2 regions of the Bacillus sp. m3-13 genome follow, and region 1 is predicted to be linked to the other one. Evidence: riboswitches for the same ligand, from Rfam matches in the RefSeq annotation. Region 1 holds a riboswitch; the other holds the start of a gene.
What was found. Region 1 has a riboswitch for lysine ahead of M313_RS0112505 (aspartate kinase). Riboswitches for the same ligand answer to the same signal wherever they lie in the genome.

Region 1 (16,004 bases):
TTTGTTTATTGTAGTTGGCATTATTTTATCTTTTAGTAGCATAAAGAGTAAATAACAGTGAGGAAGAAGAAGCAAGTTTCACATTGCTGATTCTTCCTTTTTTTAAAGATAAGAAAGTATAAAATCCGGTTGATTTCCGTTCCAGGCGCTTCGCTTGCCAGCGGGCGGTCCGTGAGCCCCTCCTCAGGCTTCGCCTTCCGGGGTCTCACCTGTCCCTTCCTCCCACGGGCGTCTGCGCGCCTTCCACTCCAATCAACTGGGTAATTTCACATACAGTTGGTCATTTAAAAGCTATTAAAATATAAATAATAGAGTTACATTTATAAAATTTCGTTTTATAAATACTTTAGCTGTGGATTCGAGCAAATGACGTAGAATCCAGCGGGGGAGTAACGGTAGCTTGAGACCCCACAGCGCAGTGAGGAGGCTCAAGCATCGTCCCGTGGAAAGCGAAGCCATTTGCGGAAAGGAACAGCGGTGCTTAACCACTAACTAATGTTTTTTAAAAAAAAAAGACGGGGCGGTTTTTCTTACCCCTGATAAATTGTTGAGCAGGGAGAATAGGTGGTTTTAGAGAATATAGGTGGTAAGGGAGGGGTTCTTAAGATGCAATTTAAGACTACGGAACTACCGGGGATTGGGAAGAAGCTATCATTTGTTACGGCTGAAGGGAATATGGTGGTTTTGGTTGTGCACCACTCGGGGAAACGAGAGATGTATTTTTTTGAAGACCCTGATCAAGATGAAGCAGATTTCTCCATTTCCTTGACCTCAGACGAAACAAGGGAACTTGGGGCTCAGCTGCTGGGTGCGATCTATCAACCTGTAGATATGGATAAAATGAAAATATTTAAGAAACAAATCATCATTGAGTGGATTGAAGTGAAAAAAGGTTCCTCTTTAATTGGAAAATCCATCGGAGAATCGAAAATAAGAACCAAAACAGGGGCATCCATTATTGGTATTGTAAAGGGTGAAGATAACATCGCTGTACCGGACGTTGATGTAAAGCTCCATGAAGCGGATGTGCTGATGGTTTGTGGCAAACAAGCGCAAATTGAAAAACTCACCAAGCTTTGCGAGGGAGGGAATGCTACCTGATGCATGAAAGTACTCCGATACTTGTAAGCATAGGAGTCATACTACTCGTTCTATTTGTTATGGGGTATGTTGGGGGAAAAGTAAAAATTCCTGGCGTCATACTATATATATTTTTAGGACTAGGCATCGGAACATTCATCTCAGAAAACGAATTATTGTATACAGCAAGTGAAATTGGAATTGTTCTTTTGTTTTTTTTACTAGGGTTGGAATTCCCCTTGAAAAAACTAAAGAAAATGGCAATCAAGGTCTGGAAACCAGGCTTATTGGATGTTGTCTTAAACTTTGGGATATCAGCAGTTATTTGTCTATTCTTTGGACTAGACCTACTGACTTCCTTCATTATAGGAGGGGTCCTATATGCTACAAGCTCTTCGATTTCCGCCAAACTATTGGAAAGTACGAAAAGATTGGCAAATGCAGAGTCCGAATACATACTGGCAATCCTCATCTTTGAGGATATTGTAGCGCCAATCATTGTTGCAGTCCTAATTGGATTAGCCTCAGACAGTGGGATAACAGGGATGGACTTTATGATTCTTTTGGGTAAGATCTTGTTGTTGACACTTGTTGCGATGGTAATTGGTCGCTTCGGTTTCACTCGCTTGGAGAAATTCTTTGAGCGGTTGGTTGGAAGTGATATCTTCATCATGCTAACAGTCGGGATTGCCCTTAGTTATGCAGGTTTGGCATTGTTACTTGGGCTGTCAGAAGTATTGGGAGCATTCTTGGCAGGTATCATGCTTGCCGAAACGAAGCGCTCTGAAGCTATAGAGCAGGTTACCTTGCCAGTGAGAGATTTGCTGCTGCCTATTTTTTTTATGCATTTCGGTACGACAATCGACCTTGGGGAAGTAGTGCCGTATGTAGGGTTATTGTTTACATTGGTTGGATGGGCTTTGCTTGGAAAGATCTTCGTCGGAATACTTGGTGGAAGATGGTACGGGCTCACAAAAAGGGTGGCGTTGAGAGCTGGTTTTTCATTAACCCCTAGAGGAGAATTTTCCGTTGTGATTGCAACTATTGCCACTGGAGCGGCGAAGGTTTTTAGCAGTGTGTTTATCTTGACCTCAGCGATACTTGGGATTTTGATTTTCATTTTGGCGCCAAAATTGACGAATCTATTCTATGAAAAGAAAAGAGTTAAAAAGAATATAAAGCTGAAAGTTCCTGGCTAAGGATGTCATCTTTCAGCATTTTTTGCAAAAATCAAAAAAATGTTATAATTTTTATGGATTTGCTGATATACTATAACAAACAGATATGGGCCTTTTGTAGTAGTACAGGCCGATAAAGAGGAGGGAATGGAATGGAGCAAGTAGTGAATAAGCCGTGGCTATCACTTTATCCAGAAGAAATACCTCATGAGATCAACTTCGAAGAGCGAACACTGCAGTCTTATTTGAAACAAGCGGCGGAAGAATATCCAACCAAAACGGCTATCAGCTTCCTCGGCAAAAAATTAACATTTGAAGAAGTGTATGATCAATCTTTAAAACTGGCAAACTACTTAAAAGGACTTGGAATTGAAAAAGGCGACAGAGTGTCTATCATGCTCCCGAACTGCCCTCAGGCTGTTATCAGCTATTATGGCGTTCTTTTAGCGGGCGGAATTGTGGTGCAAACCAATCCACTATACATGGAACGTGAACTCGAATACCAAGTCAATGACTCCGGCTCCGAAATCATCATCACGCTAGATATTTTATATCCAAGAGTGTCAAAGGTGAAAGCGCTAACAAAACTAAAACATGTTATCGTAACGGGAATAAAGGACTATCTTCCGTTCCCTAAAAACATGCTTTACCCTTTTGTTCAGAAAAAACAGTACGGAATTGTGGTGAAGGTGGAGCATAGTGGACAAAACCATTTGTTTACCGAAATCATTAAACAATCAGAAGCACAAACCATTGATGTAGCGATCAACCCTAACGAAGATCTTGCGTTGCTACAATATACTGGAGGCACAACAGGCTTTCCTAAAGGCGTTATGTTGACACACATGAATCTTGTTTCTAACACAATGATGAGTGTGAAATGGATGTATAAATGCAAAAAGGCACAGGAAAAGGTGATTGGTATTCTTCCGTTCTTCCATGTATACGGGATGACGGCGGTAATGAACCTTTCTATCATGCAGGCATTTGAAATGGTCCTTTTACCCAAGTTTGACCCTGAAACCACATTGAAAGCCATTCAAAAGGAAAAGCCAACCTTATTTCCTGGGGCACCGACCATCTATATTGCCCTTTTAAATCATCCTGATATTAAAAAGTATGATTTATCTTCCATAGATTCTTGTATCAGTGGATCTGCTGCACTTCCTGTTGAGGTGCAAGAGCAGTTTGAACGTGTAACAGGAGGAAAACTGGTGGAAGGATATGGACTCTCAGAAGCCTCTCCTGTAACACATGCCAATTTCCTTTGGGATGAAAGAGTGTCAGGAAGTATCGGGATACCTTGGCCAAATACAGAATCCGTCATACTTTCCATGGAAAATGGTGAACTGGCTCCGACTGGAGAAATTGGAGAAATTGCTGTAAGAGGTCCACAAATCATGAAAGGGTACTGGAACCGAAAAGAAGAGACCGAAGCTGTATTGAGAGATGGCTGGCTCCTGACCGGAGACTTAGGTTATATGGATGAGCGCGGTTATTTCTATGTGGTGGATCGTAAAAAGGATATGATTATTGCCGGTGGATTCAATATATACCCTCGAGAGATTGAGGAAGTATTATATGAACACGAAGAAATTCAAGAAGTAGTAGTCGCAGGAATTCCAGATGCTTACCGCGGCGAAACCGTTAAAGCCTATATCGTGAAAAAGGCCGGATCCAAGCTGACAGAAGAAGAATTGGACCAATATACCCGTAAACATCTTGCTGCCTACAAGGTCCCAAGATACTACGAGTTCAGAGATGAACTTCCAAAAACTGCCGTAGGGAAAATCCTCAGAAGAGCATTAGTGGAAGAAGAAAAGCAAAAAATAGCGAAGTGATAGTTAAAGAGAGGGAGAAGAAAGTAACCTCTCTCTCTTTTTTTGTATAGTAACGATCATTAAAATTATGATAAGATAATGATTGACAGTTCATTCATGGTACAGTATCATGAAAATATGAATGATTATTCATTCATTTTCAAAAAGGAGCGAAAAGCTTGAAACAACAAAAGCCTAAATATAAACAAATAATAGATGCTGCAGTAATCGTCATAGCAGAAAACGGCTACCACCAGGCACAGGTTTCCAAGATCGCCAAACAAGCCGGAGTAGCAGACGGGACCATCTATCTTTATTTTAAAAATAAGGAAGACATTCTTATTTCACTGTTTCAGGAGAAAATGGGACTCTTCGTCGAAAAGATTCGTCAAGAAATTGCAGGAAAATCGACATCAACAGAGAAATTATTAACGTTGATAGAAAAACACTTTTCCATGCTTGCTGAAGACCACCATCTTGCCATCGTTACGCAGTTGGAATTAAGGCAATCCAATTTAGAGCTTCGTTTAAAGATTAACGAGGTGCTAAAAGGGTATCTACATGTTGTGGATGAAATTTTACTGGCTGGTACAAAGAACGGTGAGCTTCGTTCCGACTTAGATGTCCGCCTTGCAAGGCAAATGGTTTTCGGTACGATTGATGAAACAATCACCACGTGGGTTATGAATGACCAAAAGTACGAGCTGACATCCATCGCACCAAGAGTACATGAATTATTAATCAAAGGGTTTGGAGCTACCCCTTAAGTAGCTCTCCGCTTTACATAAGGAGGGTTAATAATGGAATTCTTGCAAATGAAAGTAGAAGATCGAATTGCACTCATCACCATCAACAAAGCCCCTGCGAATGCTTTGTCATCCGCAGTTTTGAAAGAGCTTTCATTAATGATGGATGACCTGGAAAAGCAAGAAGATGTAAGAGTAGTACTGCTTCACGGAGAAGGAAGATTCTTCTCGGCTGGTGCGGATATTAAAGAATTCACCACGGTGGAAACTGGGGAAGAATTTGCAGAGCTTGCGAAATTTGGTCAAGATCTTTTTGAAAGAATGGAGAACTTTCCAAAACCAATCATCGCAGCCATCCACGGTGCAGCCCTAGGCGGAGGCCTTGAGCTTGCAATGGGTTGTCATATCCGTTTGGTAACAAAAACAGCCAAGCTTGGTCTGCCGGAATTGCAATTGGGCTTAATTCCTGGGTTTGCTGGAACACAGCGATTGCCTAAACTGGTTGGTTCCGCAAAGGCATTTGAAATGCTGTTCACAAGCGACACATTAACTGGGGAAGAAGCAGTTCAGTGGGGACTTGCGAATAAAGCCGTCGATGAAGAAGTTTTAATGGATGAAGCTTTGAAGATGGCGAAAAAAATTGCACAAAAAGGACCAATATCGGTTGCTTCTGTTATTGAATTGTCCCGCTTTGCTAAGCATGAAGAATTTTATCAAGGGGTAGACAGAGAGGCACAATTATTTGGTAAAGTCTTCACTTCAGAAGACGGCAAGGAAGGCATTACAGCGTTTATGGAAAAAAGAGCTCCCGAATTTAAAGGGAAGTAATTTTTTTATAATATAAAATCTGAATATTACTAATAAAAATAATGTTTAAACAGGAGGTACTGTGATGAATATTTTTGTTTTATTAAAAAGAACATTTGATACGGAGGAAAGACTAACGGTTTCAAATGGCAGCATAAATGAAGATGGTGCAGAATTCATTATCAACCCATACGACGAGTATGCGGTAGAGGAAGCAATTCAAGTAAGAGACACGCATGGCGGAGAAGTAACAGTTGTGACTGTAGGGTCTGAAGAAGCAGAAAAAGAACTTCGTACGGCACTTGCGATGGGTGCTGACAAAGCTGTCCTGATCAACACGGAAGATGATGTAGAAAATGGAGACCAATTTACTACGGCAAAAATTTTGGCGGAATTCTTAAAAGATAAAGATGCAGACTTGATAATCGGCGGTAACGTAGCAATTGACGGCGGTTCAGGTCAAGTTGGACCTCGTGTAGCGGAATTATTGGATATTCCTTACGTGACAACTATCACGAAGCTAGAAATCGAAGGCGGAAAAGCTACTATCGTGCGCGATGTAGAAGGTGATTCGGAAGTTATTGAAACATCCCTTCCACTGCTTGTAACAGCACAACAAGGTTTAAACGACCCGCGCTATCCATCTCTTCCAGGTATCATGAAGGCAAAGAAAAAGCCTCTTGAAGAACTAGAACTAGATGATCTAGACCTTGATGAAGACGATGTAGAAGCAAAAACAAAAACGTTGGAAATCTACCTTCCACCGAAAAAAGAAGCAGGTCGCGTGCTTCAAGGTGAACTAGATGCACAAGTTAAAGAACTAGTTTCCGCACTAAGAAACGAAGCGAAAGTAATTTAATACGTCATATAAACATTTAGCGTTTGATTGGAGCAGATGGCGTAGACTCCGGCGGGAGGTAGCGCTTAGGTGAGACCCCGCAGGCTTGCCGAGGAGGCTCAGCAAGTGCCCCGCGGAAAGAGAAGCCAGCTGCGGAAATCAAAAAGCGTTGTTAAGAAGATTTTATAGATAGATACATGGATAGGAGGAGACAAACATGGCAAGAAAAGTATTAACATTAGCAGAAGTGCGTGATTCCGCATTGCGTAATGTATCATTTGAAGCAATTGCAGCAGGGAAAACAGTAGCAGAAGGTGGAGAAGTAGTTTCTGTACTAGTTGGGGAAGGCGTAGGATCACTTGCTCAAGAACTAATCGCTTACGGTGCAGACCGTGTTGTTACAATTGAACACGCAAACTTGAAAGCGTACACATCTGATGGCTACTCCCAAGCACTAATGGCGGTAATTGAATCCGAAAACCCAGAAGGAATTATTTTTGGCCATACAGCTTTAGGAAAAGACTTATCTCCTAAATTGGCGTCCAAATTAAACTCTGGCTTAATTTCTGATGCAACTGAAGTGGAAGAGGTTGGTGGAAACCTTGTATTTACAAGACCAATCTACTCTGGTAAAGCATTTGAAAAGAAAATCGTAACAGATGGCGTTATCTTTGCAACAGTACGTCCAAACAACATCGCATCTCTTGAAAAAGATGAGTCACGTTCAGGTGACGTATCTTCCTTAGATGTAGATGTAAAGGATCTTCGCACGATCATTAAAGAAGTTGTTCGCAAAGCAACGGAAGGTGTAGATCTTTCCGAAGCGAAAGTAGTGGTAGCTGGCGGGCGTGGCGTGAAATCTGAAGATGGTTTCGAGCCATTAAAAGAATTGGCAGACGTACTAGGAGCTGCAGTAGGTGCTTCCCGTGGAGCGTGTGACGCAGACTATTGCGATTACTCCTTGCAAATCGGTCAAACAGGTAAAGTAGTAACACCTGACCTTTACATTGCATGCGGTATTTCCGGAGCTATCCAGCATCTTGCTGGTATGTCCAACTCCAAAGTAATCGTTGCAATCAACAAAGACCCAGAAGCAAACATCTTCAAAGTAGCTGACTACGGTATCGTCGGTGACCTGTTCGAAGTAGTACCAATGCTAACAGCTGAATTTAAAAAGCTATTGGTGACGAACTAAGTCCAAATCACAGCCAGGCACTTAGGTGCTTGGCTGTTTTGATGATTAAAGATAACCTAGCTGGTGATTGGAGCAAAAGGCGAAGACTCCTGCGGGGGAGTAACGGTAGCTTGAGACCCCGCAGCGCAGCGAGGAGGCTCAAGCACCGTCCCGCGGAAAGCGAAGCCATTTGCGGAAATCACTAGCGGCTTACGAGAAACCTTATGTGAAATAAAATGGCCGAAAACGGGTAAACCTATAACGAAGCAAATAATTAGCAACACTATGTGGTAAATGCTATACTTTAGCTATAGTAAAACTCTGAAAGATTTTCCATCTGTCAGAGAACACATTAACAGCATATATTGTTAACTGTGAGATAAAAGGCTTAGGAGGAATTTATTATGGCAATTACAAATGCAACTGACCAAAACTTTACACAAGAAACTGGCGAAGGCCTAGTTCTTGCAGATTTCTGGGCACCATGGTGCGGACCTTGTAAAATGATCGCTCCAGTTCTTGAAGAATTAGATCAAGACATGGGTGACAAAGTGAAAATCGTAAAAGTTGATGTGGATGAGAACCAAGAAACTGCTGGAAAATTCGGCGTTATGAGCATCCCAACTTTACTTGTTATCAAAAACGGTGAAGTAGTAGACAAAGCAGTAGGTTTCCAACCGAAAGAAGCTTTGGCTGAATTATTAAACAAGCACGCTTAATGCGTTTTGGGGAAAGCCCGGTCCTGTGACCGGGCTTTTTGCGTGTTTTGAGGTATAGATAGGCGAATGAGTGTGGGGATATCGAGAAAAATCTCAATTTATCAATAAAATTTGGATTATATCGAGAAAAAATGAAATATATCAAGAAAAAATGAAATATATCAAGAAAAATCACGATATATCAATAAAACCGTCAACCAACACCCTCCCAAAATCCCATCCCATCATCCCCCACTAATCCTAAAACTTCCAAATGGAACATACGTACGAAACAAGGTATAATAGTTACATACGAAAAAAATCTTTGGTTGGGAGGAAAAACATTGAACGAATCATTAAAAGAAAAACTTGCCATACTGCCTGACCAACCGGGATGTTACCTGATGAAGGACCGTCAAGGAACAATAATCTATGTCGGAAAGGCGAAAGTGCTAAAAAATCGTGTACGCTCTTATTTTACAGGAAGCCACGATGGCAAAACGCTACGACTTGTAAATGAAATTGTAGACTTTGAATATATTGTGACGTCCTCCAATATAGAAGCGCTGATATTGGAACTCAATCTTAATAAAAAAACATAATCCTAAGTACAATGTCATGCTGAAAGATGACAAACGATATCCTTTTATTTAAAATTACAGCGGAAAAGCATCCGCGTCTATTAATTACCCGCAAAGTGCAAAAGGATAAAAGGGAAATACTTTGGGCCATACCCAAATGTTCAAGCCGCAAAATGAAACGAAAAAGCTTTTAGACCGAATCTATCCGCTCAAGAAAATGCATGACGCTGCCAGACAGGGTTTGCCTCTACTATCACATGGGTCAATGTCTGGCTCCATGTGTGGAACATGTATCTGAAGAAACGAACAAACAAATGGTCGATGGAATTGTCCGTTTTCTTAATGGAGGCTACAAAGAAGTCAAAACCGAGCTTACCGAAAAAATGATGAAAGCCTCTGAAAACCTGGAGTTTGAACGGGCACAAGAATTCCGAGACCAAATCATTAACATCGAAGCGACAATGGAAAAGCAGAAGATGGAGATGAATGACTTTGTCGACAGGGATGTTTTCGGATTTGCTTTTGACAAGGGATGGATGTGTGTGCAGGTCTTTTTCATCCGCCAGGGGAAACTGATTGAACGAGATGTGTCGTTGTTTCCGATTTATAATGAACCGGAAGAGGATTTCCTTACATTCCTCGGGCAGTTCTATTCTAAGCAAAATCATTTTGTACCAAAAGAAGTGATGCTGCCTAGTCAAATTGACCTGCCGGTTGCACAAGAACTTTTACAAACCAATGTCCTTCAGCCGCAACGTGGTAAAAAGAAGCAGCTGGTGGATTTGGCAAACAAGAATGCAAAAGTGGCCCTGGGAGAAAAGTTCTCCTTGATTGAACGGGATGAAAGCCGAACGATAAAAGCTGTCGAGAACCTTGGGAAAATACTGGGGATTATTACCCCGCATCGCATTGAAGCGTTTGATAACTCGAATATCCAAGGAACGGATCCTGTTTCTGCCATGGTGGTATTTATCGACGGGAAACCTGAGAAACGTGAGTACCGTAAATATAAAACCAAAAGCGTCCAAGGACCTGATGACTATGAATCCATGAGGGAAGTAGTCAGAAGAAGGTACACGCGTGTGTTGAAAGAATCATTACCGCTACCCGACCTGATTGTAATCGATGGTGCCAAAGGCCATATGAGTGCGGTAAGGGACGTCCTTGAAAATGAATTGGATTTATTTGTTCCGATTGTCGGCCTTGCGAAAGATGATAAACATAGAACGAGCAACCTTCTTGCAGGCGAAGAAGCTATGATTGTTCCGCTTGAGAGGACAAGTCAAGAGTTCTATCTTTTGCAGCGAATCCAAGATGAGGTTCACAGATTTGCGATTACGTTCCATCGTCAAATTAGGAGTAAGAGTGTTTTTCAATCAATACTTGATGAAATCACAGGGGTTGGGGCAACAAGGAAAAAAGCGCTTATGAAACACTTCGGGTCTGTCTCGAAGATGAAAGAAGCCACAGTGGAAGAAATACAAGCTGCAAAAATACCGAAGCCGATAGCTGAAGAAATTTTTAAAAAACTTCGCGAATAGGTGTTGTAAGGATTCTTATTGTCTGATATAATCACTATTAATTTCATAATGTGCCACTTCAAATCGATGAAGTGATGATAGAGGTGCGAACTTCAAAAGTATGTAATCGGAGAAGAAAGAGCTTCCGAGATGATTACGGAAAGGGGAGGATCGCCGAAGTAAAAAAAAGTCTCTTTTTCTTTTTTTTACTGGTTCTGCGTTTAAGAAATGTAGGACTGTCAGGTTGTCTTTGTGCTGCCTGGAGAGCTATCTCACCGCGTGAACGGATTCTTTATTTTACCAATCACAGCAATGAGACATTAGCTCATTGCTGTTTTTTTATATCCCAAAAAAGCTGCCATGGCTAAATGCGTACTGAGAACTATCTAACATTATGATGAGACTAATCAATGAAAAAGGAATGGTGCACATGTCAACGATTGTTGTACAGAAATTCGGAGGAACATCAGTGGGCTCGGTTGAACGAATTCAGCACGTTGCAAGTCGAGTCATCAGTGAAGTGGAAAACGGAAACAAAGTGGTTGTCGTCGTATCAGCAATGGGTAAAACAACAGACGAATTGCTAACATTAGCAAATGCAATTAACCCCCATCCAAGCAAGCGCGACATGGATATGCTTTTAACAACAGGCGAACAAATCACCATCTCCCTATTGGCGATGGCATTGCAAGTTAGAGGCCATGAAGCAGTATCCTTAACAGGCTGGCAGGCAGGAATCCGCACAGAGCCTGTACACGGGAACGCAAGAATTACGCATATTGAAACAGATTTGTTAAAAAGTTATTTGGATGCCGGTAAGATTGTCATTGTTGCGGGCTTCCAAGGAATAACTGCTAATAACGAGATCACTACACTAGGCCGAGGCGGTTCGGATACAACAGCGGTTGCATTGGCTGCTGCTTTGAAGGCGGAGAAGTGTGATATTTATACAGATGTGACGGGAGTATTCACAACAGACCCTCGTTATGTAAAAGGGGCAAGAAAGCTTGCGGCAATTGCTTATGATGAAATGCTGGAACTGGCAAACTTAGGGGCAGGTGTACTTCACCCGCGTGCGGTCGAGTTTGCAAAAAATTATGGCGTGCAACTGGTTGTACGATCCAGTATGGAAGAGGAAGAAGGAACGATCATTGAGGAGGAAGTTTCCATGGAAAAAAATCTAGTTGTCAGAGGAATAGCATTCGAAGACCAAATCACCCGTATTACCGTATGTGGCTTGCCAAATGAACTACATACATTATCCACCATCTTTACAACATTAGCTCAGCACAGTTTGAATGTGGACATTATCATTCAAACGAGCATGGATAAAGATACAACAAATATTTCGTTCTCTGTTAAAACAGTGGACGTAAAAGAAACGATTGAAGTGTTAGAGCAGCATCAAGGCCGTTTAGGTTTCACGGGTATCGAGCAGGAGAGCGGCTTGGCGAAGGTTTCCATCGTTGGTTCTGGTATGGTTTCCAATCCCGGGGTCGCAGCGGAAATGTTCCAAGTTCTTGCTACAGAAGGCATTCATGTCAAAATGGTCAGCACATCAGAGATCAAAGTTTCTACTGTTGTTGATGTTGCTGAGATGGTTCGAGCTGTAGAGGCACTTCATGTGGCATTTAAGCTTGGTGAAGAGTCTGTTGAGAGAGTATTAAGCTAAAAGAATAGTAGTTTTTGTTTGTGGAGTGCCCTTTTCCTGTGGAGAGGGTGCTTTTTTGTTGTTGGAGGACGTGCTGCGGGGGATTTACTGTCCGTAAAATAGAAATCCGAGCCAAACGGAGCAAAATACGAGCCAAACTCACCCAAATACTGTCCGAAAAATAAAAAATACATGCCGTTCGACAAGGAACGACATGTTCTATTAAATTGCCACCCGTAAGGCAGTATAACCCAAAACCCAGCAACTAAACTAAACTAGCTCAGGCTAACCACCCTGGAGGCAGCAACACCATTACTTATCCCACTGCACTGTAATCAATATTTCTTTTTTCTTTTTCTGTTCTTCAATCGCTTCCGCAGTTTTGCCTTTTAGACGTTGGATCTGTTCAGCAAGAAATCCTGCTTCAAGCTGGAAAGTCGCGTCTTTATTCAAGTCAAGGCGGCGCGTCACCATTTCCCCGCGGATCACGTACTTTACTTCATGCTTGTTCTGTTCCAATAGCTCAAGTTCTCCCCAGCCTGCTTCTTTAAAAAATTGGCCGATTCCCTCTTGAGTATCAATGGTAAACTTGCGTGCAAGCTGCTTTCCTGCCCAATAGATGACCTGGGTATGATCTTTCCCCAATAGGTCAGGTAGGAGCATATCGCGAATCAGTTCGTACCCGAAGATAGGGACTTGAATTTGTGTGTCCATCACTTGTTGTTGGTTGTTCGATTCAGTCATTTAGTTCCCCTCTTTCTCTCTGTTCATTATATACCATCCTATCGGGTTAATAAATGAAACGTATGGAGTATTTTATTCTATTAATATATTTTTATATTTTTCTGAAAATTATTCAATGGTAAAAGTATTTTTAAAAGTACAATTTTTGGTCGCGTTTTCTTGACGCTACACATATAGGGGAGTAAAATAAATATGTCACATATTTGTCGATATATCTGTAAAGGCTTTCATTATATTGAAAGTTTAAAAAACGAGATGGAGAGTTCAATGATTTTTTACTATAATAGATAGTGAAAAGCAGAACTTACAAAACATCTAATCTATTTTCTTACTTGAAAAAGGGGGTTAAGTGATGGCAACTGAACGTGAATTTTTACTTCGTAGGCTCCACTCGTTACTAGGAGTCATTCCTGTGGGTCTTTTCTTGGTTCAGCATTTGGTGATCAACCACTTTGCGACAAAAGGGCCAGAATCATTCAACAAAGCGGCACATTTTATGGAAAGCTTGCCGTTCCGTTATGCACTAGAAATTTTTGTAATCTTTCTTCCAATCTTATTCCACGCTATCTACGGCTTATATATTGCTTTTACAGCAAAGAACAATGTAAGCAAGTATGGATTTGTTCGTAACTGGATGTTTATGCTTCAGCGCTTTACAGGAATCGTTACATTAATTTTTATCGTATGGCATGTATGGGAAACGAGAATCGCAGCTGCACTTGGTGCGAAAGTTAACTACAACATGATGGCAGACATCCTGTCCAGTCCGTTCATGTTCTGGTTCTACATTGTTGGGGTAATTGCAACAATCTTCCACTTTGCAAATGGACTTTGGTCTTTCTGTGTAAGCTGGGGAATTACAGTAACTCCTCGTTCTCAACTTATTGCAACCTACGTAACAATCGGGATTTTCTTTGCATTATCTTTCGTAGGGGTACGTGCAATTCTAGCATTCGTCTAAACAGCAACTATTAAGGAGTGAGTTACATATGAGTAAAAAAGTAATCGTGGTCGGCGGTGGACTTGCGGGATTGATGGCAACCATCAAAGTCGCTGAAGCCGGTGTACCAGTTGATCTATTTTCATTAGTACCAGTTAAACGTTCTCACTCAGTTTGTGCCCAGGGTGGAATTAACGGGGCAGTAAACACTAAAGGAGAAGGGGATTCTCCATGGGAACACTTTGACGATTCCGTATACGGGGGAGATTTCCTAGCGAATCAACCTCCTGTAAAAGCGATGTGTGAAGCGGCACCAGGAATCATCCATCTATTGGACCGTATGGGAGTTATGTTCAACCGTACTCCTGAGGGATTACTAGACTTCCGTCGCTTTGGTGGAACACAGCATCACCGTACAGCATTTGCTGGAGCAACAACAGGTCAGCAGTTACTATACGCACTAGACGAGCAAGTTCGTCGTCACGAAGTATCCGGTCTTGTTACAAAATATGAAGGCTGGGAATTCTTGGGTTCTGTTATCGATGACGATGGCGTTTGCCGCGGAGTTGTCGCACAAAACCTTACAAGCATGGAGATCGTATCATTCCCAGCAGATGCTGTAATCATGGCAACTGGAGGACCTGGTATCATTTTCGGTAAATCAACAAACTCTGTGATCAACACAGGTTCTGCAGCATCGATTGTGTATCAGCAAGGTGCTTATTATGCAAACGGTGAGTTCATTCAGATTCACCCGACAGCCATTCCTGGAGATGACAAGCTTCGTCTAATGAGTGAGTCAGCTCGTGGAGAAGGCGGACGTGTTTGGACATATAAAGACGGTAAACCTTGGTACTTCCTTGAGGAAAAATACCCAGCTTACGGTAACCTTGTACCGCGTGACATCGCAACACGTGAAATCTTCGATGTGTGTGTAAACCAGAAGCTTGGTGTTAACGGTGAAAACATGGTGTACCTGGATCTTTCTCATAAAGATCCGAAAGAATTGGATGTCAAACTTGGCGGTATCATTGAAATCTATGAAAAATTCATGGGTGACGATCCACGCAAAGTACCAATGAAAATCTTCCCTGCTGTTCACTATTCCATGGGCGGAATCTGGGTCGATTATGACCAAATGACAAACATCCCTGGATTATTTGCTGCAGGTGAATGTGATTATTCTCAGCATGGTGCAAACCGTCTTGGAGCGAACTCCTTACTATCTGCAATCTACGGTGGTATGGTAGCTGGTCCAAAAGCGGTAGAATACATGAATGGATTAGAAAAATCCACCGATTCCCTATCCACTTCTCTTTTCGATCGCTATGTAAAAGAAGAAGAAGCAAAGTGGAACAAAATCATGACAATGAACGGCACAGAGAATGCGTATGTGCTTCATAAAGAGCTTGGAGAGTGGATGACAGACAACGTAACAGTTGTTCGTTACAACGACAAGCTGAAGCAAACGGATGAAAAAATTCAAGAACTTCTTGAGCGTTATGATAATATCAACATCCACGATACGGCAAAATGGAGCAACCAAGGAGCGGCGTTCACTCGTCAGCTGCAACATATGCTTCAATTGGCTCGTGTTATCACAATTGGTGCATACAACCGTAATGAGAGTCGTGGAGCGCATTACAAACCGGACTTCCCAGAGCGTAATGACGAGGAATTCTTAAAAACAACAATGGCGAAATTCACAGGTCCTAAATCTGCACCTGAGTTCCATTACGAAGAGGTAGATGTAAGCTTGATTCCACCGCGTAAGCGTGACTACTCTAAGAAAAAAGGGGGTAAAGAATGATGGCTGAACAAACTAAAACTGTAACGTTTAAAGTGAAGCGTCAAGATGGTCCCGAGGGAACCCCTTACTATGAAACTTTTGAATTGGCATACCGCCCGAACATGAACGTAATCTCTGCGCTTATGGAAGTTCGTCGTAACCCCGTCAATAAAGATGGAAAAGAGACGACTCCTGTAAACTGGGATATGAACTGTTTGGAAGAAGTATGTGGAGCATGTTCAATGGTCATCAATGGCAAGCCGCGTCAATCCTGTACAGCGCTTGTGGACCAATTGGAGCAACCAATCGTACTTGAGCCGATGAGCACATTCCCTGTTGTTCGCGACCTACAAGTGGATAGAAGCCGCATGTTCGATTCCTTGAAAAAGGTAAAAGCATGGATTCCAATCGATGGCACATACGATCTTGGACCTGGTC
Region 2 (16,004 bases), on a different contig from region 1:
GGTGGGAGAAGAATGCATGAAGGCACAGATATTTTTGCTAGCTATGGTGTTCCCGTCCGTTCCACTTGTTATGGAATCATTGAGATTAAAGGGTGGAACAAATTTGGGGGGTGGCGTCTTGGCATTCGTGACATTAATAACACCTATCATTATTTTGCTCATTTAAACGGCTTTGCCAAGGACCTTGAAGTAGGTCAAGTCGTAGAGCCGGGGCAAATTATCGGATCTGTTGGAAGCTCTGGATATGGACCGCCTGGGACAGCAGGAAAATTTCCTCCGCATCTACACTATGGCATGTACAAAGACAACGGCTACTCTGAATGGTCCTTTGACCCGTTCCCGCACTTAAAATCCTGGGAACGTGGGGATAGAAGGAAACGTTAATATTTTTACGAAAAAAACATAGGAAGTGGTTAAACGCCGCTGTTCCTTTCCGCAAATGGCTGAGCTTTCCGCGGGACAGTGCTTGAGCCTCCTCGGCTTCGCCTCTGGGGTCTCAAGCTACCGTTACTCCCCCGCAGGAGTCTCCGCCATTTGCTCCAATACACAGCTAGAAATTCCGTTAAATAAACGTTTATGCTGATCCAACTAACTCGTTACCTTTTGGTAAGTGAAATTACCTTGTTGGTTGGAGTGGAAGGCGCGTAGTCGCCCGCGGGAGGAAGGGACAGGTGAGACCCCGGAAGGCGAAAGCCTGAGGAGGCTCACGGACCGCCCGCAGGCAAGCGAAGCGCCTGGAACGGAGATCAACCGGATTATTTACTTTTTTATGTCTAAAAAAACTGCTGACCGAATTACTCGATCAGCAGCCTTTTTATTTTATGCTTCCTTACTCTTCTTCATAGCCCACAGGATACTTCCAGCCAGGCCACCCCAAATGATGACAATTCCGACAACCATCATGATAATCGCACTTGTTTCCATTATTTATTGACCTCCTTAGACGAAGAAACCGGAAGTTCCAACGTGTCTTTTTTCCATTTAATAAGGGAGAAGGCAATACCTACAAGCAATGCAAGCACCGCGACAACCACACCATACTGAATCGTGAAGATACGAGAATACCCATCAGCCGCTCCGTACACTTCCGCAATATTTGTACGGATCAGGTCAAACATCATATAACCAAGTACAATCGGAGTGATGACTGCCAAGGATAACTTCCACCATGAGCCTAAGAATCCAGTTAATTTAACATCGGAAATCTCATTGGCATGATTTTGCAATGGTTTCAATTGTCTTGCGAACCAGACAACCACGATTACTTGCACGAGACCTGCAAGCGCCACACCGAATTGGTTGATGAAGTAATCAGCAACATCAAGGAAATTCAAACCGCCTTTTGTTGCAAATAGGATAGAAATAACTGCCGACAATCCACCACCAAATGCTACTGCTTTTGTACGGGATACTTTGAATTTATCTTGAACCCCAGCAACAAATGTTTCTACAATAGAGATTAATGAAGATAGTCCAGCCAATACTAGTGATCCAAAGAACAAGAATCCAAACAGTTCTTTAAAGGCCGGGAATTCATTAATGATTTGCGGAAATACAACGAACGCTAATCCGACACCGCCCGCTACCACTTCATCTACGCCAACACCTTGCTGAACTGCCATAAATCCTAAAATACTGAATACACCGATACCTGCTAATAATTCAAATCCGGAGTTACTGAAACCGGTAATAAATGCATTATTGGTGATATCAGATTTTTTCGGTAGATAACTGGAATACGTAATCATGATGGCAAATGCAATGGATAAACTGAAGAAAATCTGTCCATATGCCGCAACCCAAACCTTACCGTCAGCAATAGTGCTCCAATCAGGTTTGAAGAAAGCGTTTAGTCCTGTTCCAGCCCCTTCTAGTGTCAGAGCGCGGACAACGATAATTAAGAACAATACAACAAGTGCAGGGATGAAAATCTTATTTGCTACCTCTACACCCTTCTTAACGCCTTTAAATAGTACTCCAAGTGTTACTGCCCAAACGATTACTAATGGAAGAAGGACAGAAGGAACAAGTCCCCCAATCTCACCTGGTGCAGCTACCTGAAGGTATTCTCCAATCAAGAATCCGCCTGTGTCGTCTCCCCACTTCAGATTCAGTGAGAACACGGAGTAAGACATAGCCCATGCAATGATGACAGCATAATAAGTAGAAATTACGAATGCTATACCAACTTGCCACCAGCCAAGCCATTCATACTTTTTGTTCATTCTTGCATAAGAAAGTGGTGCAGATCCGCGGTACTTATGACCCATAGTGAATTCAAGGATCAATAACGGAATACCTGCTGTCAGAAGAGCGAATAAATATGGTACAAAGAATGCCCCTCCTCCATTTTCATAAGCAGTTGCTGGAAAACGCCAAATGTTTCCTAACCCGATGGCCGATCCAACCGCTGCTAAAATAAATCCTGCTCTTGTCCCCCATTGCGGTCGATTTTCCATTCTCTTTCTCCCCCTACTTAGACTCTTTTTTACCAAAAAATAGATGAAAGAGTCCAAATGTTTTATTTTTTCTGATTATTTAATATAATTTATACATAGTATAACTAGACTTTATGACTATGTCAAAACAAACTTTTACACTATATTAATCGACACCTTGTGACAATAATCAACAATGTATTTTTATTCTACCAATGTTGCTTAAATGGCTAAATGTACTGATACACAAGAGTTATATTATGAATATTTATTCATTTAATTCCCCAAAAGAAAAACACCTCTCTTTTTACCACTTAACTAAAAGTAGATAAAAAGGAGGTGTTTATTACTTTATTTGAAAAGTATTATGAGATTACTCTGCTGGTTTCATCGCTTTAAAACTAATACCGATAATAACAAATGCCACTAATACTACTAGCAGTCCAAGCAATGTGCTTCCAGTCAAACCTAGCACAATATATCCTGCAATCGCTACACCTGCACTAATGAGCGCATACGGTAGCTGAGTTAGCACGTGGTCAATATGGTTACATCCTGCACCAGTGGAGGAAAGGATGGTTGTATCGGAAATTGGTGAACAATGATCACCGAATACCGCCCCAGCCAATACAGAAGCAAGTACAGGTAATAAAATGGATACATCTGTTGCCACTGCTATTTGACCTGCAATAGGAAGTAACAGTGTGAAAGTACCCCATGAAGTTCCTGTTGCAAGAGCTGTAAAACCGGCAATGACAAAAATGATTGCTGGTAAGAAAGCAATATTAATATTAGAGTTTTCTACTTGTTCGGCAATGTATGTTCCAGTTCCTAAACCATCAATCAATCCTGCAATGGTCCAAGCAAATAATAGAATATAGATGGCAGGAAGCATGGATTTTGTTCCTTCTGCTATCCCGCGACCCACTACACTGTTTGATACTCCGCCTTTGGAAATCTGGTTGAAAAGTAAGATGAATGAAACTACTAAAGCGAACAATCCACCATAGAATAATGCTGCAGATGGATCTGTATTTTCAAAGATACCTAAAACAGTAATATCTCCTTCAATTGCGGAAGCACCCGTCCAAAGCATCGCTCCAATAACCCCAACAAAAAGTGCTACAATCGGCCACACAAGATTGCCAATCGTTCCTTTTGTGCTAGTAGGAAGCTCGTCTGACAGCTCTCCAGGCACTTCTTTTTCAGAATCGTATAATTCACCCGTCTCCATTGCACGTTGTTCGTGCTTTCTCATCGGCCCAATATTGAAATTAAAGTAACTTACCAAGAATACCATAATCAATGCAGAAAAAACGTATAAGTTCATCGGAATGATTTGCATAAAAGCACTGATTGCTGTTAAGTCACTAATATTCTGTCTTACGATTACATCTGTTCCAATTATACCGATAATAACAGCACCCCAACTCGAAACAGGTGAGATGACACAAATCGGTGCCGAGGTAGAATCAATCAAGTACGCTAATTTTGCACGTGATACTTTGTAACGGTCCGTTACAGGTCTACTGATTTGACCTACTGCCAATGCGTTAAAATAATCATCAATAAAAATAACGATCCCTAAAATAGCTGTTAAAAATTTTGATCCTCTTCTTGTCTTGATTTTTGTCTGTGCCCAGTCAGCAAATGCCCTGCTGCCACCAGTGATAGAAATAAATGCAGTAATAATTCCTAAAATAATTAAGAATACAAGAATATAAATATTCCATAAGTTCAACTCTTTATCGTCTACCGAATAAAAAAGACCTAATACCATATCCCAGATCAGCACAACCATTGTTACCGGGTTGAAATCGGCTAACATTAAAGCTGCTGCCAGAATACCTACTCCAAGTGAAAGCAAAACTCTTCTGGTCAAGATAACCATTAAGATCGCAAGCACTGGAGGAATTAAAGAATAAATTGTTCCTTCCATAACAAAAAAACCCCCATTAAGCTGTAATATGTTTGACTGGCATCAAACGGTTTACAACAATGGAAGGCGCTGAAAGAAAACAAAATAAAAAGTAATGATAGAAAATAACTATCATTACCTATGTAATGTGTTATCCTCCATCCGATCAGTAGCCCTCCATTATAAAAACCGTCCGTACCGGTCATAATGGCAGTGTTATCCTTATTCAAGATAACCCCAGCAACATGAGTTTGACCGCTCATATTGCTTCGGCACAGCATCCTTTCATTCTACCATCTTAGGTGTCAACCTCCAGTAGTTTTACTCTTATGCTATGCAGCCTCTACCTCATCGTATGATAAGGGAAGTATATTATTTTATGATTTCACTATAACATATATCCTGCTATAGGACAAAGGAAATATATTTCTTTTTTCTCTACTCTTTCCTTTTAGCTGACTGCTGCTATTTTTTCAAGGGAATCGCAGTCAACAATCGCTAAACTCAGATGGTCTTTTAAGTTTATATCGTAAGGTGTTTCCAACTCTTCACCTTCTTCTTCGACCACCCTAATGACAGGTCGTTCTGTTAGGTCTTTATTTTGCCCGACAACAAGCCCTTTTCTTCCATCATTCAATGTAACCATCAAGCCGTATGGATAGATGGCAACCGATTTGCGGAACGCTTCAATAATCTCTGGTTCATACAACGAACCAGATCCTGCATATAAAATTTCTAGGCCTTCATGTGGCAGCATGGCACTACGGTATATCCGGTGGGAAGTAACAGCATCAAAAACATCCGCTACAGCAAGGATTTTACCAAACAGATGAATATCATCTGACTTGATGCCGCGAGGATAGCCACTTCCATTCAGGCGTTCATGGTGTTGGAAAGCACAGTGTGCAACCATTAACGGAATGGTCTGCATGTTGCGAAGGATATCGTACCCATAGGTCGCATGCCGCTTCATCTCTGCAAACTCATCGCTTGTAAGTTTCCCTGGCTTGAAAAGAATGTCGTTGGGAATCAACATCTTGCCGATATCATGAAGAATTCCACCAAGTCCTAATGTTTCTAAGTCTTTTTGGGACAACCCCAATTTTAACCCTATGGAAAGGGAATAAAGCGTCACATTTAACGAATGGGTAAACACATAATTGTCGTGCACATACACATCCGTCAACAGGGCGGACACTTCGTCATTTGATTTCATGTCTGTCAGCAAGTTTTGGATAAGTGACTTGATGCTTTTGGATGATTTGTCCATCACAAACCACTTACTTAATTCTTTTTCATGTTCGATTGATTTGAAGGTATCAGTAATTGTCTTTACTGCTTCCTTACGGGTTTTGTCCGAGATAATAGTAGGCACTTCCATCCCGCTTGTCCGTGCATCTTCTATATATACATAGGTAACATTTAATTGTTGCAAACGTGTAATCATGCGTGAAGTAACAGAGATCCCTTCACTCAACAGCACTCTACCAGAATCATTGTAGATTGATCTGGCCAACACCATTCCCGGTTTCATTGATTTTGTAGGTAATAGTCTCATAACTTCTCCTATCTTCACATTTCGACAAAATCTATATATTTCCTATTATAGTAAAAATTCCGGGATAAAGCTTGCTAATATAGAAAAAAGTTTTGAAAAGTTTATCGCAACATAAAAATACCACCGTATGAACACGATGGTATTATATATTTGGGGTAAAGGCTGCAAGTCAACCAAACTAGCGCCCCCACCCTTTATAGCATTTTTAACAAAGCTTCTTTGCCCGGCATCCCAACCGTAATGCCCACATTCTCCGCCTCATACGTAATGGATTCCAAAGGGGCCTCTAATAATTGCTCGATGGTACGCACCCCAACTGCCCGCCCCGCAATGATCTTTCGGTCCTTCAGCTTGGCATTCAATAAGCCGACATCCAGCGCTCCGCACATGATATACCCTTTATCGCTAGTTACCGCCAAGAAATTAGTCTTTGGCAATCGCACCGTAATCGCAGTAAACGTATGGCCTTCGATTGTAATTGGTGTCATTTCAATCATAGATAATTGTCACGCTCCCTTCCCATATCAATTTATGGTTTACGCGTGGAAAGGGTGTGAAAAATAGGTCAATTATCAGAAAATGAATGTGCTAATACATCCCGAAGCAGTTCTGGCAGAAAAAACTTCTTTTCTTTTGCCCGGATGATGCTTGGATACATTCTTCCAAAAGTAAACATATCAATGGTCCCTACCGTTACACTGTCTGTTGCTTTTAACCGTTTACCTCCAATATAAATATCTGTCACCTGAACGCTACCGTCTTTTATCGGCTCTGTGTCGAACCTGACACCGCTGAATGCCATACGCCCCATCACTTCACCACGGAATCCAAGCCCTTTCACTCTCAAGTTTTCCATATCGGGGTGCTGAGCCTGTTGGACGACTTCCCTTAACTCCTCACCAGTCAACGTCACCCTGCAAGGATTAATAGGATGAGGACAAATACGATGGAGCATCCCAAGTGTCACTTCTCCCTTTTCAAGTCCATCAAGCAATACACCGGCATTGACCATCCCGATATCTGCCTCACACCATTCTCTTAACTTATCTGCAAGCAAATCTGGAAAAATAGAAGATGCAAACCACTCTACCTGTAGCGACTCTTCCAAACTTCCTACTTTTTTATTCAAATGCTTCTCCGCTACTTGTTCCATGTCTTTTATCCGCTCTGTTACTTGTTGATCTGGTTTATAGAGTTCCAACTTATGAAGTTTGGCAGTAGAATGAGTTAGAGCTTTTAACTCTTGGTCATACCCAAGATCTATCTCGCCTATATACTGCCCATACTTCCCCGCTCCACAAATTAATGTATTTCCAATCCGCCTTCCTTCAGGCAGAACATGATGGGTATGTCCACCAAGGATAACGTCTATCTCTGGAAACCTCCTTGCCATCTCCTCATCATCAGAAATTCCCAGATGCGAAAGTACCACAATAACGTCGGCCTCTTCTTTTAAAGTAGGTAGGTATTTTTCCAAAATAATATAAGGGTCTTCTATTTTCCAGCCGAGCAGCGCATAAAAATGCTGATAAAAAACTGTTACTCCAATAAAAGCAACCTTAACATCACCCATGGTTTTCACATCATAAGGCTTTACCCAATCCGGATAATCGCCATTTGTTTCGAACAGATTGGCAGCTAAAATAGAGAATTTTGCTTCCTCATAAAGCTGTGATAATCCCTGATAGTCCAATGTTATTCCTTCATTATTTCCGAACGTGGCATAATCATAGCCAAGCATATTCAAGAGACTCGTATTGGCCTTGCCACCGGTAGCTTCGGTGATAGGGTGAAAACGGTCCATATTATCCCCAATATCGACAAGGGCCGATGGCAGTGTGGAATCCTGCTCGTATAGAAAAGTAGCAAGTTTAGGATACGCATCAAAATGACTATGAATATCGTTTGTATGTAAAATTCTAATTTGTTGCACGACGTTTCTCTCCTCTAAAATAAATCTAATTGCCTTGGTGCCAATCCTGTGTATTCGACACCCAATAGGTCAATCATTTGTTTGGCATTTCCAGCTGCATGACCTCCAGAGTTATTGTTGAATAACATGTAGATGTTACTAGATGATGGAGTTAACCTTTCTAGATTCGCCTTCCATTCCATAAGTTCGTTAAGGTTATAATCATACAAATAGCGAACCTCTCTCCACTCCTTCCCTGATGCAGGCTTTGTCCAACCATGAACATTCCTTCCATGCAGGCGGATTAGTGTATTGTCTGGATCTGTAGGATGCAGGACGGTCGGAATAGACCCTGTTCCCGCTTGTGGTTCATCACAAATACTATGAATCCACCCTTCCTCTTCCATAAACTTCAGCGTTCTGTGGTGATAGGCAGGCTGAAACCATGTCTGGTTACGGAACTCGAGGGCTACTTTTGTGTCGCCCATTTGTTCCTTGCACCATCTCAAATAATCGACATTCTCCTTCTTGCACTCAAACCATGGTGGAAATTGAAAAAGAACCATCGCCATTTTCCCAGCCTTTTCATAGGGTTCAATAGATTCCCTAAAAGATGTAAACATTAGTTCTTTTGTGTCAAAAGGTATCTCACCGCGCTGATGACCTGTCATTCCTTGATATGCCTTTACGATAAACTGAAAATTTTCCGGTGTATCCGCAACCCATTTTTCTACGTTCTGTTTCGGTTGAATGGCATAAAAGGAAGCATCCACCTCTACGGTAGGAAAGTGGGCACCATATTCCAGCAGTTTGTCCCTAGGTGCAATACCCGCAGTATATAACGAATCATGATCCCCCCAGCCTGTCACCCCAACATAAATCATCCGCTTCACCTCATTTTTTACATTTTATCATAACTGAAGGTAATTTCTCATGTTTATAGTGCAGAATATGGGAGTAATTGGTATGATGAATGTATCATTGTTACTTTCGGAGGCGCTATGAAAAATAAGATTGTTGTTTTTGACTTACTATTCTATTTGGCTTTACCTTATCTGATTTGGAAATTTGGACAAGAACCGCTTGGAGACTACTATGCAATATTGCTTTCCACTGCGCCGGGGTTTGTGTACACAATCGTTCGTTTCGCTGTTGAGAGGCAGTTTAATGTGACAGGGATATTTATTATGGTTTCTCTTTTAGTGAGCACGCTGGTTGATATCCTTTCAGGTGATGCCTTTACTATGCTTCAAAACTCGGTATATGTATCTGCTGGATTTGGATTGTTCATCCTGGGAACCATGCTTGTAAAAAAACCATTGGCTCTTTATTTAGGAGTTGATATCGCCTACCTGCAAGGACACAAGCGCGAAGACAGCTTGCGGCTCTATAGCCAAAAATCGATACTGCCCGCTTTTTATATCCTTACAGGAATTTTTGCCTTGCGCGGCTTTGTGGCTGCCGGCTTGAAATACTATTTGATCGGCGTGTACGGCGTTCAAGGATATGACAGAATCTTGTTCTTCATGAAGGTGAACGGTTGGGTATTTGGCGTGTTGATTGCGGCTGGGTTTATTTATTCTAGTTTGAAGGTTAATGAGTATCTGGAAAAGCAGAAAGAAGATAAGGTACCGGAGTCAGATTCAGATGATACGGAACTGGTTCGGTGATTGTGAGTATGATGGTTGGGGCACTCCTTTTTTAATGGGTGCTTTTTTTGTGTGGAGGTGATGAAGACATTCCCTCGCTGATTTTCTTGTCCGAAGTGTCTTCATCATGCGGATGAAGACATTCCCATGATGATTTCCTTTTCCAAAGTGTCTTCATCATGCGGATGAAGACATTCCTATGATGATTTCCTTTTCCAAAGTGTCTTCATCATGCGGATGAAGACATTCCTATGATGATTTCCTTTTCCAAAGTGTCTTCATCATGCGGATGAAGACATTCCCTCGCTGATTTCCTTTTCCAAAGTGTCTTCATCATGCGGATGAAGACATTCCCTCGCTGATTTTCTTGTCCGAAGTGTCTTCATCCCCAACGAGGTAGAATGTACTACCAATTTAATAAAAAAATCAATATTTTTTTATTGTTTATCAATAAATAATATGGTAAATTCAATAAATAACATTAAATTTGCGAGGTGTCTGTGATGATACGCAAAACACAATTTTTAGGTAACCCAATATGAATAGAAGTATAGAACTTGACTCAAAGTTGGAAAAGAAGCAATGGTCCATCTTAGACGCGTTTAAACAACTCGTTCGATTCGGCTGGCAACAGGCTCTCTCCTGCGTGTTTCCTGTCGTTATTTTTGCATCTCTAGCCATAACGCAAGTGATTCCTCTTCCCTTCCTTCCACGGTATGATTGGCTTCTGGTTATCTGCATTCTAATGCAATGGTGGATGTTACGGTCTGGACTTGAAACCCGCGATGAATTAAAAGTCATCACCTTGTTTCACGTTATCGGATTGGCACTTGAGATCTTCAAGGTACACATGGGGTCGTGGTCTTATCCAGAAGAAGGCTATTCCAAGATTTTTGGCGTCCCATTATACAGCGGGTTTATGTATGCAAGTGTCGCGAGTTATCTTTGTCAGGCATGGAGAAGATTGAATGTGGAGCTTGTTGACTGGCCTCCTTTTTGGGCTGTGGTATCGCTCGCAGCAGCCATTTATCTAAATTTCTTCACCCATCATTATTTGATCGACATTCGTTGGTGGTTATCTGCTTTAGTCATTATTCTGTTTTGGAAGTCTTGGGTACGGTATGAAGTTGGTGAAAAGAGTTACCGTATGCCTATCGCCCTTTCCTTTGTCCTAATCGGATTTTTTATTTGGATCGCGGAAAACATCGCAACATTTTTCGGCGCATGGGAATATCCAAATCAAACAGAGGCATGGAGCCTTGTACATTTGGGAAAGGTGAGTTCCTGGCTATTGCTCGTGATTGTCAGCTTTCTTATTGTGGCGACATTGAAGCGGGTGAAGGGGAAAGGTTCTAGTAGCTTAAATGATAAAATATCTTTCCATAAATAAAAACCTTGGCATGCAAGCACGCCAAGGTTTTTTTATAACTAAATGTTACCCAATAGAACCTTCCATCTCGAACTTGATCAGACGGTTCATTTCTACTGCGTATTCCATTGGTAGTTCTTTTGTGAATGGCTCGATGAAGCCCATTACGATCATTTCTGTTGCCTCTTCTTCAGATAAGCCACGGCTCATAAGATAGAAAAGTTGCTCTTCGGATACTTTGGATACCTTCGCTTCGTGCTCAAGAGAAACGTTGTCGTTGAACACTTCGTTGTAAGGGATCGTATCAGAAGTAGACTGGTTATCCATGATTAGTGTGTCACACTCAATGTTAGAGCGTGCGCCAGAAGCTTTTTTTCCAAAGTGTACGATTCCACGGTATGTTACTTTACCACCTTGCTTGGAGATGGATTTAGAAACGATAGTGGAAGACGTGTTTGGTGCAAGGTGAATCATTTTCGCCCCTGCATCCTGGTGCTGGCCTTTACCTGCTAATGCGATGGAAAGAGTCATACCACGAGCGCCTTCACCTTTAAGGATAACCGCTGGGTATTTCATCGTTAACTTGGAACCAATGTTCCCGTCAATCCACTCCATCGTTGCATTCGCTTCACACACTGCACGCTTCGTAACTAGATTGTATACATTGTTCGCCCAGTTTTGAATCGTCGTGTAACGGCAGTAAGCATCTTTCTTGATGATGATTTCTACTACCGCACTGTGAAGGGAGTTTGTTGTGTAAACAGGTGCTGTACAGCCTTCTACATAGTGTACGTGTGCGCCTTCGTCTACGATGATAAGCGTACGCTCGAATTGACCCATGTTCTCAGAGTTGATTCGGAAGTATGCTTGTAGTGGAGTTTCCACTTTAACACCTTTTGGTACATAGATGAAAGATCCACCAGACCATACTGCAGAGTTCAATGCAGAGAACTTATTGTCTGTCGGCGGGATTACCTTCGCGAAGTGCTCACGGAAGATGTCTTCATTTTCTTTTAACGCTGTGTCTGTGTCTTTAAACACTACACCAAGATCTTCTAAGTCTTCTTGCATGTTGTGGTATACAACCTCAGATTCATACTGAGCAGATACCCCTGCAAGATATTTTTGTTCTGCTTCAGGAATACCTAATTTGTCAAACGTCTGCTTGATCTCTTCAGGTACTTCATCCCAAGAACGCTCAGACTTCTCAGATGGCTTTACGTAGTACGTAATTTCATCAAAGTTCAAGCTGTTCAAATCGCCGCCCCATTGTGGCATTGGCATGTTATAGAAATGTTCTAATGATTTAAGACGGAAATCCAGCATCCATTGAGGCTCTTCCTTCATACGAGAGATTTCTTCAACGATCTCTTTCGTAAGACCACGGCCGGAACGGAAAATGGAAACGTCTTTGTCCTTAAAACCATACTTGTAATCGCCGATTTCAGGCATTTTTTTCGCCATTTTATTCCCTCCATTCAAGAGGTGAGCAACAGTGCAGCGTATATTGCCGCACTATCACTCCCTATCTTGCCTTGCTTATTCCGATTTGACTCCCTTTTCCATGGCTTTCCATGCAAGAGTGGCACATTTGATACGTGCCGGGAATTTTGCCACACCTTGAAGTGCTTCGAGATCCCCTAAGTCCATCGCTTCGTCGTCATATTCTTTGCCTAACATAATATCATAAAAGATCTGGGAAAGCTCTAAAGCTTTTTCCACTTCTAACCCTTTTACTGCTTGGGTCATCATGGAAGCAGATGCCATAGAAATGGAACATCCTTCGCCATCAAACTTTGCATCCGCTACTTTTCCATCTTCCACTTGAAGTGTCAAATGGATGCGGTCACCGCACGTAGGGTTATTCATGTCGACAGTGATGCTGTCAGACTCGATTGTCCCTTTGTTGCGCGGATTTTTATAATGATCCATAATCACTTGACGATAGAGAGTATCTAAATTATTAAAAGACATTACTAAAGTACTCCTTTGTTTTCACTAATGATGCTACTAGCTTATCAACTTCTTCCTCCGTGTTGTACAGGTAAAAACTAGCACGTGCGGTGGAAGAAACGTTTAGATACTTCATTAATGGCTGTGCACAGTGATGTCCTGCACGAACAGCAATTCCTTCAGCATCCAGCACTGTAGCTACATCATGTGGATGTACGTCGTCTATATTGAATGTAACAAGTCCCGCTCTTTTTTGCGGACCGTAAATGCTGATTCCTTCGATTTCGGACATGCGGTTCATCGCATAGTCTGCAAGCTTATGTTCATGGGCAAGAATATTGTCCATTCCCACCTGCTCCAGGAAGTCAATTGCTGCGCCAAGTCCGATCGCACCCGCAATAATTGGGGTACCTCCTTCGAACTTCCATGGCAGCTCCTTCCAAGTGGATTCCTGCAGTCCGACAAAGTCGATCATTTCCCCACCAAACTCAATTGGTTCCATGTTCTCAAGCAGGTGTTTTTTTCCGTATAGAGCACCAATTCCTGTTGGAGCACCCATTTTATGACCAGACAGTGCGAAGAAGTCGCAGTCTAAATCTTGTACGTCCACTTTCATATGTGGAGTACTTTGGGCTCCGTCGACCACCATGATTGCTCCATGTTTATGGGCAATTTCAGCGATCTCCTTAATCGGGTTGATGGTTCCTAATACGTTAGAAACCTGCATGATGGAAACAATTTTCGTATTTTCCGTGATGGTAGCTTCCACATCTGATAAGGACAGGCTTCCGTCCTCTGTCAGCGGGATATATTTTAAAGTAGCACCAGTGGCTTTTGCCGCCTGTTGCCATGGAATGATATTACTATGATGCTCCATGTAGGTGATAACTATTTCGTCGCCTTCCGTTAGGTTAGCGCGTGCATAGCTGCCAGCAACAAGATTCAGAGCAGTCGTTGTTCCACGAGTGAAGACAATCTCTTCCCTGTGGGCTGCGTTGATAAAATTCTTTACTTTATCGCGTGCACCTTCATAACCGTCTGTCGCTCTCGTACCCAAAGTATGAACTCCTCGATGAACATTGGAGTTATACCCTTTATAGTACTTCTCCAACGCCTCAATTACCGCTAGCGGCTTTTGAGATGTAGCAGCACTATCCAGATACACAAGCGGATTTCCATTGACCTCTTGATGCAAAATCGGAAACTGCTGACGTATCTCTTGGATATTCATTACTTCACTTTCCTTTCAATTACATCAATCAATTGGTTTTTAACCGACTCGATTGGCAATTGATTTACTACAGGAGCCAAGAATCCGTGGATTACTAAGCGCTCTGCTTCCTTCTTGGAAATTCCGCGGCTCATTAGGTAGTAAAGCTGAAGTGGATCAATGCGGCCCGCTGATGCTGCGTGACCTGCTGTTACGTCATCTTCGTCGATTAGAAGAATCGGGTTAGCGTCTCCACGAGCTTTTTCACTAAGCATTAACACGCGAGATTCCTGCTCGGCATTAGATTTAGATGCACCGTGCTCAATTTTACCGATACCGTTAAATACTGAGCTTGCGCTGTCTTTCATTACGCCGTGCTTAAGGATTTGACCGTCAGAGTTTTTACCAAAATGTACAACCATTGTTGTAAAGTTTTGCTTTTGCTCTCCACGTCCAACCACTACTGTTTTTGTATCTCCAACAGAGCCGTCACCTATAAGGTTTGTTACGTTTTCTGAAATAGTGTCGCCATCATTCATCAGGCCTAATGCCCACTCAAGCGTCGCGTCACGTCCAACTACTCCGCGGCGGTTAACGTAAGTTGTGACACCTTTTCCAAGGTTGTCGACAGCGCCGTATTGCACTTTAGAGTTTCCGTTAGCGATAACTTCTGTCACGATGTTGAAGATGGAACCATCCCCATCATTATTGGACAGATAGTTCTCTACATAAGTAACCGCACTATTGTCTTCCGCCACGATCAATACGTGGTTGAACACAGCTTCTGCTTGGTCTTGAAGGTAGATCGCTTGGATCGGCTCTTCAATGACAACGTTCTTAGGAACATAAAGGAAATGCTCCGCCGTTCATTAATGCAGCGTGTAAAGCGGACAGCTTATGCTCATCAACTTTAACACCATCTTGCATGAAGTGCTTTTTCACAAGATCACTGTGCTCTTTTGCAGCAGTGATGATATCTGTGAAGATAACGCCTTGTGCTTTTAGTTCTTCTTTAAGAGTAGATACCACTGGTGTGTTATCCACTTGAACATATATATTTTCTCCATCTACTAACGCCTTTACCTCTTGAGGCATTTGGTCCACAGAAGTAATGGAAGTTTCTACAGTGTGTTTCTGGAAGTTTGTAAAATTCCAGTTTGTAATCTTCGTCTTATCCGGCTTAGGTAATGGCAGCTCTTCTGCCAAGGAATAAGCTTGTAAGCGAAGATCTAACAGCCACTGAGGCTCCCCTGACTCTTTGGAGTAGTTAGTGAGGTAGTCTTGATCAAACGGTAATTTCGTCTCTAACGTCATGATAATCCTCCTTGCTTACGCTTCTTGACCGACTGTTTCGTCTTCGATACCTAGTTCTTGCTTAATCCAATCGTAACCTTCTGCCTCTAAACGTTGTGCTAATTCCTTACCACCGGACTTCACGATGCGGCCTTGCATCATTACGTGAACGTGGTCAGGAGTGATGTAATTCAATAAACGTTGGTAGTGAGTGATGATAAGGCAACCGAAATCGTCGCTGCGCATTTGATTGATTCCTTTAGAAACAACTTTCAATGCATCGATATCAAGACCAGAGTCAATCTCATCAAGGATCGCGATCTTAGGCTCAATCATCATCAATTGAAGAATTTCGTTACGCTTCTTTTCCCCACCGGAGAAACCTTCGTTTAGGTAACGCTGTGCCATTGCTTGATCCATTTCCAAGAAGTCCATGTTCTTATCCATTTTACGGATGAATTTCATTAGGGAGATTTCATCGCCCTCTTCACGGCGAGCATTGATAGCAGAACGCAAGAAGTCCGCGTTTGTTACACCACTGATCTCACTTGGGTATTGCATTGCAAGGAATAAGCCTACTTGCGCGCGCTCATCCACTTCCATTTCAAGAACATCTTCCCCATCAAATGTGATGCTTCCGCTTGTTACTTCATATTTTGGGTGTCCCATGATTGCAGAAGAAAGCGTTGACTTTCCTGTTCCGT

Region 2: another riboswitch for lysine. It lies ahead of M313_RS0114270 (Na+/H+ antiporter NhaC family protein); the one in region 1 lies ahead of M313_RS0112505 (aspartate kinase).

What each region holds. Positions count from the first base shown of each region.
Region 1 covers NZ_ACPC01000019.1:376,297-392,300, forward strand. The annotation lists gene M313_RS0112460 (cation:proton antiporter regulatory subunit) at 607-1,101, shown strand; gene M313_RS0112465 (cation:proton antiporter) at 1,101-2,279, shown strand; gene M313_RS0112470 (long-chain-fatty-acid--CoA ligase) at 2,411-4,099, shown strand; gene fadR (fatty acid metabolism transcriptional regulator FadR) at 4,258-4,845, shown strand; gene M313_RS0112480 (enoyl-CoA hydratase) at 4,879-5,652, shown strand; gene M313_RS0112485 (electron transfer flavoprotein subunit beta/FixA family protein) at 5,717-6,490, shown strand; gene M313_RS0112490 (electron transfer flavoprotein subunit alpha/FixB family protein) at 6,687-7,664, shown strand; gene trxA (thioredoxin) at 8,048-8,362, shown strand; partial or broken gene uvrC (excinuclease ABC subunit UvrC) at 8,686-10,463, shown strand; lysine riboswitch at 10,534-10,720, shown strand; gene M313_RS0112505 (aspartate kinase) at 10,873-12,114, shown strand; gene M313_RS0112510 (YslB family protein) at 12,406-12,837, opposite strand; gene M313_RS0112515 (succinate dehydrogenase cytochrome b558 subunit) at 13,190-13,798, shown strand; gene sdhA (succinate dehydrogenase flavoprotein subunit) at 13,827-15,587, shown strand; gene sdhB (succinate dehydrogenase iron-sulfur subunit) at 15,587-16,004, shown strand, end outside.
Region 2 covers NZ_ACPC01000020.1:91,766-107,769, forward strand. The annotation lists gene M313_RS0114255 (M23 family metallopeptidase) at 1-384, shown strand, start outside; gene M313_RS25330 (methionine/alanine import family NSS transporter small subunit) at 820-924, opposite strand; gene M313_RS0114265 (sodium-dependent transporter) at 924-2,459, opposite strand; gene M313_RS0114270 (Na+/H+ antiporter NhaC family protein) at 2,812-4,377, opposite strand; lysine riboswitch at 4,519-4,710, opposite strand; gene M313_RS0114280 (HD-GYP domain-containing protein) at 4,808-5,914, opposite strand; gene M313_RS0114285 (YunC family protein) at 6,109-6,411, opposite strand; gene M313_RS0114290 (bifunctional metallophosphatase/5'-nucleotidase) at 6,480-7,847, opposite strand; gene M313_RS0114295 (DUF72 domain-containing protein) at 7,862-8,710, opposite strand; gene M313_RS0114300 (VC0807 family protein) at 8,828-9,496, shown strand; gene M313_RS0114305 (DUF817 domain-containing protein) at 10,014-10,865, shown strand; gene sufB (Fe-S cluster assembly protein SufB) at 10,911-12,308, opposite strand; gene sufU (Fe-S cluster assembly sulfur transfer protein SufU) at 12,384-12,818, opposite strand; gene M313_RS0114320 (cysteine desulfurase) at 12,808-14,028, opposite strand; partial or broken gene sufD (Fe-S cluster assembly protein SufD) at 14,028-15,321, opposite strand; gene sufC (Fe-S cluster assembly ATPase SufC) at 15,337-16,004, opposite strand, start outside.